Regions from separate parts of the Sphingosinicella microcystinivorans genome, predicted to be linked through region 2. Evidence: predicted binding sites of a transcription regulator. Region 2 holds the regulator's gene; the other holds the start of a gene.
The links. The regulator LexA, encoded in region 2, represses DNA repair genes until DNA is damaged. The targets are predictions, from matches to a motif close to GTTCCNCNCTTGTTCT.
Positions count from the first base shown of each region.

Region 1: rmuC (DNA recombination protein RmuC) is a predicted target of LexA. The motif match lies at 1,456-1,471, and genes of this name have one in related genera.

Region 1 is NZ_CP116005.1:799,197-802,551, forward strand. Features, by position in the region: gene PE061_RS03905 (hypothetical protein) at 1-26, opposite strand, end outside; gene rmuC (DNA recombination protein RmuC) at 34-1,437, opposite strand; gene PE061_RS03915 (SMP-30/gluconolactonase/LRE family protein) at 1,561-2,478, shown strand; gene PE061_RS03920 (ABC transporter permease) at 2,471-3,355, shown strand, end outside.
Region 2 is NZ_CP116005.1:3,440,365-3,443,719, reverse strand. Features, by position in the region: gene istB (IS21-like element helper ATPase IstB) at 1-302, shown strand, start outside; gene lexA (transcriptional repressor LexA) at 998-1,657, opposite strand; gene glp (gephyrin-like molybdotransferase Glp) at 1,746-2,936, opposite strand; gene moaC (cyclic pyranopterin monophosphate synthase MoaC) at 2,923-3,355, opposite strand, start outside.

The sequences.
Region 1 (3,355 bases), 1.9 Mb from region 2:
AATCCTGAAGTGCGGCCTGCGCGCATCGCCGATCTATTCCGCGGCATCGGCCACCGGCGACGCCAGCTTGGTGAGGGAACGCGGCTCGCCCGATACGCGCGGCAAATCCTCGATGGTCTTGGACGGCGCCTCGATCGCGTGCTCGCCCAGCCGGTGCGCCGACGTCATCACCTGGCTCTCGAGGCTGCCGACCATCTTGTTGTACGCGCCGTTCGCCGCTTCGAGCGTCTTGCCGAGCCGCGCGACGTGCTCGCCCATCGTCGCCAGCCGGTCGTAGAGCTGCTTGCCGAGGGCGGCGATCTTCTGCGCGTCGGCCGTCGCCTTCTCCTGCTGCCAGACCATCGCCACCGTCCGTGCGATGGCGATGAGGTTGGTCGGCGAGGCGAGCAGCACGCGGCGCTGGAACGCCGTCTCGAACAGGTCCTGATCCGCCTCCAGCGCAGCGGCGAGGAAGTTTTCGCCGGGCACGAACATGATGACGAAATCGAGCGTGCCCGCGAACTGCTCGGCGTAGCTCTTGCGCCCGAGCGCATCGACATGGACGCGCAGCGCCTTGGCGTGCGCAAGGAGATGCGCGCGCCGCGCGTCCTCGTCGGGCGCGTCGAGCGCGTCCTGATAGGAGTTCAGCGAACATTTGGCGTCGATGACGAGCACGCGCTCGCCCGGCAAACGGATGACGGCGTCGGGCCGCAGGCGACCGTCCTCGGCCTCTACCGAGACCTCCTCGGCAAAATCGACGTGCGGCGACAGGCCCGCCATTTCGAGCACGCGGCGCAGCTGGTGCTCGCCCCAGCGCCCGCGTGCCTTGGGCGCGCTGCGGAGCGCGTGGACGAGCTTCGCGGCCTCGCCGGAGACGCGTTCCTGCCCGGCTTTCACCTCGGCGATGGCGTTGTGGATGGCGCCGTAGGCGGTTGCGCGCGCCTCCTCGATCTGGCCGAGCTTCTGCTCGTATTTGAGGAGCGTCTCGCGCATCGGCTGGATGAGCTTGTCCATCTCGGCGCGGTTCTTCTCCAGCCCCGCGCCCGCCGCCTCGCGATGATGCTTCAGCGTTTCCTCGGCGAGCTTCACGAAGGCCTCGTGGCTCTTTGCAAGCGATGCGCTCGCCAGCGCCTCGAAACGGCGCTGCAAATCGGCCTCGCGTTCGGCGAAGGCGCGCTCGCGCTCTTCCGCGCGGCTCTTGAGCTCGGCGAGCGCAACGCTATCCTTCCTGAGTTCGGCGATCTCGGCGTTCAGCGCCTCGATCCCGGCCGCGCGTTGCTCGGCGAGCGCCTTGTCGGTGCGAAGCCCGGCCACCGCATCCGCCAGCCCGTCCCGCTCGCCGCGCAGCGAATCGCGCTCCGTCCGCAGCGCCGCGCGATCGCGCGCCCACAGCAGCCAGCCGATGCCGCACCCGAGCGCGAACATCACAAGGCCGACAATCAGGGGAAGAGGGCTCATTCCATGCGCCTTCGGAGGTGAACAGATCGGGAACTGCATTGCTAGCGCAATTGCTTGCCGGACGCAAAGACCTTGCATCGAAACGGCTTTGCCGGACAGGATACGGCGGGAGGACGGAGCGGAATGAGCGCAGTCGAAATCGTCGCCGAGGGCCTGCATTTCCCGGAAGGACCCGTGTGGATGCAAGACGGCAGCGTCATCGTCGTCGAGATCGCCGCGGGACGGGTGACGCGCGTGCTGCCAGACGGCCGCACGGAGACCATCGCGACTCCCGGCGGCGGCCCCAACGGCGCCGCGATCGGCCCGGACGGCGCGCTCTACCTCTGCAACAACGGCGGCTTCGAATGGATTCGGCAGGACGGCCTGCTGATCCCCGGTCACATCGCCGCCGACTACACGACCGGCCGCATCGAGCGCATCGACCTCGCGACCGGCACGGTCGAACGGCTTTACGACGCGTGCGACGGGCGGCCCCTCTCCGGCCCCAACGATATCGTGTTCGATGCAAGCGGAGGCTTCTGGTTCACCGACCTCGGCAAGATTCGCGACCGCGCCACCGACCACGGCGGGCTCTACTACGCGAAGCCGGACGGCTCCGGCATCCGCTGCGCCGTCTACGGCCCGAACATGAACGGCGTCAGCCTCTCGCCCGACGGGCGCACCGTCTATACGGCGCTCACGATGGAACGCACCCTGCTCGCCTTCGACATCACCGGCCCCGGCGAAGTCGCGCCCTCGCCGCTCGCGGCCCTGCCGGGGCGCGTCGTCACGGCGTTCGCGGGGCATATCCTGCTCGATTCGCTCGCCGTCGATGCGGACGGCAACATCTGCGTGGCGACGATCGCCGGCCATCCCGGCATCGCGTCCGTCGATGCCGGGACCGGCGTGCAGACATGGCGGGACATGCCCGATCTCGTCACCACCAACATCTGCTTCGGCGGCGCGGACATGCGGGACGCGTGGGTGACGCTGTCCTCCACCGGCCGCCTTGCGAAGACGCGCTGGGACCGGCCCGGCCTGAAGCTCGCGCACTATGGCTGACACGGAAGCGCCCGCCGGGAGCCACATCGCCGAAGGTCACGCGGATGGCGAGCGCACCGTGCGCCTCTCCGGCCGCATGACGATTCGCTTCATCGACCCCGTCTCGCGGCGCCTGCGCGAACTCGAATCCGATCCCGAACCGCTCACCGTCGACCTCGCCGACATCGAGCGCATCGACACGGCGGGCGCATGGGTGCTCTACCGCACACGCATGGCGCGCGAGGCGGCCGGCCTCTCCTTCCGGCTGACGGGCGCAAGCGACAAGGCCGAGGAGCTGATCGACCAGATCTGCTCGCACACCCGGCCCACCAAGATCCGCCCCGATCTGACCCCGCCGTTCATTCGCACGCTGGAAAAGCTCGGCGGCTGGATCGTCTTCGCGGCCACGACCTTCGGCGGCTTCCTGTCCTTCCTCGGGCTGACGCTCGTCACGCTCGGCCGCGTCCTCATCGGCCGCCGCGCGCTGCGCTGGCGCGCCGTCACCAACCAGTACGAGGCGGTCGGCGTCGCCTCGCTCGGCATTATCGGGCTGATGAGCTTCCTCGTCGGCATCGTCGTCGCGCAGCAGGGCGCGGTGCAGCTCCGCCAGTTCGGCGCGGACGTGTTCGTCATCAACCTCGTCGGCCGCATTACCTTCCGCGAACTCGGCGTGCTGATGACCGCGATCATGGTCGCGGGCCGTTCGGGCAGCGCGTTCGCAGCGCAGATCGGCTCGATGAAGCTCGCCGAGGAAGTGGACGCCATGCGCACGATCGGTATGCCGCCGATCGAGGTGCTGGTCATCCCGCGGCTGCTCGCCGCCGTCTTCGCCATGCCGCTCCTCGCCTTCTACGGATCGATTCTCGGTATCGTCGGCGGGATGCTGCTGACATGGGTT
Region 2 (3,355 bases):
AGGAGACCCGGATCGGCAAAGGCGGGACCCTGGCGGCGCAGCTGTCGCGGCTCGACCTGATCGTGCTCGACGAGCTCGGTTATCTGCCGTTCGCCCGCTCGGGAGGGCAGTTGCTGTTCCACCTCATCAGCAAGCTTTATGAGCGGACCAGCGTCATCATCACCACGAACCTCGCCTTCGGCGAATGGCCGACCGTGTTCGGCGATCCCAAGATGACCACGGCGCTGCTCGACCGCGTCACCCACCACTGCGATATCGTCGAGACGGGCAACGACAGCTGGCGCTTCAAAAACCGCAGCTGACAGCCACCTTCGGCGCCTTCAAAAATCTATCTTGCGCTGCGCGCGCCTCCGGTCGGGCTACGCCCGCCCTCCGCCGCACGCAGCGCAAGGCCATCTTCAACAAACCAGCATCATATTATCCGAAAAGGGGGTCCCTCTTCGACGCCGATCGGGGGTCCCTTTTGAACGCCGTTTGACAGCTGTCTACCTCAAACGTAGAAGCGCGAACAGGCTGCGCGCTTGGCATTTGCACGCTCCATATGATGGATTTCCCTGAATTCCTTTCGGCGATGAGCTTCAGCTCGATTGGGCCTGCCTTTTGCGGATTGAAATCGACTGTTTCAGATTGGCTACTGCACCTGTAAGTAACCACTCCCACGGGGATCCCGTGCATCATCCTATCCAGCCATCTTCGCTCTCGTTCTTTGCGAACCATTGTCACTGCGATCACACATATGGCGATGATCAGAATAGCGATAATGGCGAAAATTGATCGGCGACCTATCATTGTCCAATCTTACGAGACAGTTGAATGTCCGCAAGTGGTTGAAAACGATCATCGAACAGAGGGTTTGCAAACTCCATAGTCGCCTCTTCAGGAGAGGGGTTTGGGGTGGGGCAGCTCAGCCCGATGTCACGTTCGAACAGGGGCACGAACCCCGGCGCCTCCACCCCGAAGAAAAAGGCGGAACAGGAAACCGCGTGACCGCCGCGTCTCAGTTGTAGCGGCGCAGCAGCCCCACCAGCTTGCCCTGCACGCGCACCCGGTGCGGCGCATAGCGCTGCGCCGTGTAGGCGCTGTTCGCGGGGTCGAGGCGGATTTCGCCCTTGTCGCGGCGCAGGTACTTGAGCGTCGCCTCGTCGTCGTCGACCAGCGCCACGACGATCTCGCCGTCGCGCGCCGTGTCGCACTTCTGGACGAGCGCATAGTCGCCGTCGAGGATGCCCGCCTCGATCATGGAGTCGCCGGAGACCTCGAGCGCGAAATGTTCGCCGGCCCCGCCGCCGAGCAGGGCCGCGGGCACCGAGAGGCTGCGGTCGCTTTCCAGCGCCTCGATCGGCATACCCGCCGCGATCTTGCCGTGGAGCGGAAGCGTGATGACGTCATCGTTCGCAGCCGGAACGACCGGCGTCTGCCGCGCCGTGGCCTTCGCCGCGCCCGTTTCGGGGAAGCGCAGCACTTCGAGCGCGCGCGCGCGGTTCGGAAGCCGCCGGATGAACTGGCGTTCCTCGAGCGCGTTCACCAGCCGGTGCACGCCCGACTTGGACTTGAGGTCGAGCGCGTCCTTCATCTCCTCGAACGACGGCGAGACGCCGCCCGCCTGCAGCCGCTCGTTGATGAACATCAGCAGTTCGTGTTGCTTGCGCGTCAGCATGTCCGGTTCCGCCTCCCGTGTTTCACGACTCGCCCAACAGATGTCCCGGCACAAGATGTTCCGGTTTTCGTGAACGAATAGGGAACATTTAGGGGGTGCCGAGAATCCTGTCAAGCGCAAGCACGGGAACCTCGGCGCCGGCGGGCGCGGCCGGTGCGCCGGGGGGACGGATGATGAGCGCGTTCGCGCGCGCGAGCACGCCGAGCATCGCGGAATCCTGCGATTCGAACGCGCTGACGCCCTCCGGCGTCAGCCGCCCGCGCTGGTGGTCGCGGCGGCCGCCGTTGGCGGGGAGCGGCGTGAGGAGGCGCGCGGTGGTCATGGCGTCGGCCTCCGGGCGTCCGGCCATGCGCCTCAGCACCGGCAGCGCGAACAGCACCGCGCAGATGAACGCCGAGACCGGGTTTCCCGGCAGGCCGAGCACGCGCGCCTCGCCGAGCGCGCCCGCGATCAGCGGCTTGCCGGGCTTGATGGCGACCTTCCAGAAATCGAGCGCCGCGCCCGCGTCCTTCAGCGCCGCCTGCACGAGATCGTGGTCGCCCACCGACGCGCCGCCGATGGTGACGACGAGGTCCGCGTCCTTCGCCGCCTCCAGCCCCTTGCCGATGGCGGCGGGATCGTCCGGAAAGATGCCGAGGTCGGAAACCTCCGCCCCGGCGGCGCGCAGCAGCGCGGCGAGCATCACGCCGTTCGAACCGACGATCTGGTCGGCTGCCGGCATGGTGCCCGGCGGCACCAGTTCGTCGCCCGTGGCGATGAGCGTCACGCGCGGCCGCCGCACGGCGAGGCGGCCGTACCCGCCCGCCGCCGCGAGTCCGATATGCTGCGGGGAAAGCCGCGTGCCCGCCGCGATCAGCCGGTCGCCCGCGCGGAAATCCTTGCCCGCCGTGCGGATGTGCGCGCCTTCGCGCGGCGGGCCTTCGCCCGTCATCGTCAGCGCGTCGCCCTCGCGGCGCACCTCTTCCTGCACGATCACCGTGTCGGCGCCCTCCGGAACCGGCGCGCCCGTGAAGATCCGCGAGGCTTCGCCCGCGCCCACGCGCCCGGCAAGGCCGCGCCCCGCGGCGCTTTCCCCGATAATGCGCCACGGCCCCGGCATGTCGGCCCAGCGGATCGCGTAGCCGTCCATCGCCGAAGCCGGGAAGGGCGGCTGCGTCAGGCGCGCGGCGAGGTCCCCGGCGAGCGTCAGGCCCGCCGCGTCGCCGACCGCTACCTCGACGGGGGCCACCGGCGCCGAGGCCGCCAGCAGCCGCGCCACGGCGTCCTCATAGCTCAGCATGTGGCGCGCTCCAGTCGCCGGACTTGCCGCCGCTCTTCTTCAGCAGGCGCACGCCCGAGATCACCATCGCCTTGTCGACGGCCTTCACCATGTCGTAGATCGTGAGCAGCGCGACGGAAGCGGCTGTCATCGCTTCCATTTCCACGCCCGTGCCCCATGTCGTCGAAGCCGTCGCCGCCACGCGCACGCCGCCGTCCTCCAGCGTGAAGTCCACCGCGACGGCGGTGAGCGGCAGCGGGTGGCAGAGCGGGATGAGGTCGGCGGTCTTCTTGGCGGCGGTGATGCCCGCGATGCGCGCCACCGCGAGCACGTCGCCCTTGGCCGCGCTCGCGTCGCGGACGGCGGCGAGCGCGTCCGCGGACATGCTGATGCGGCCCTCGGCAAGCGCGGTGCGCGCCGTCGCGGCCTTGCCCGAGATG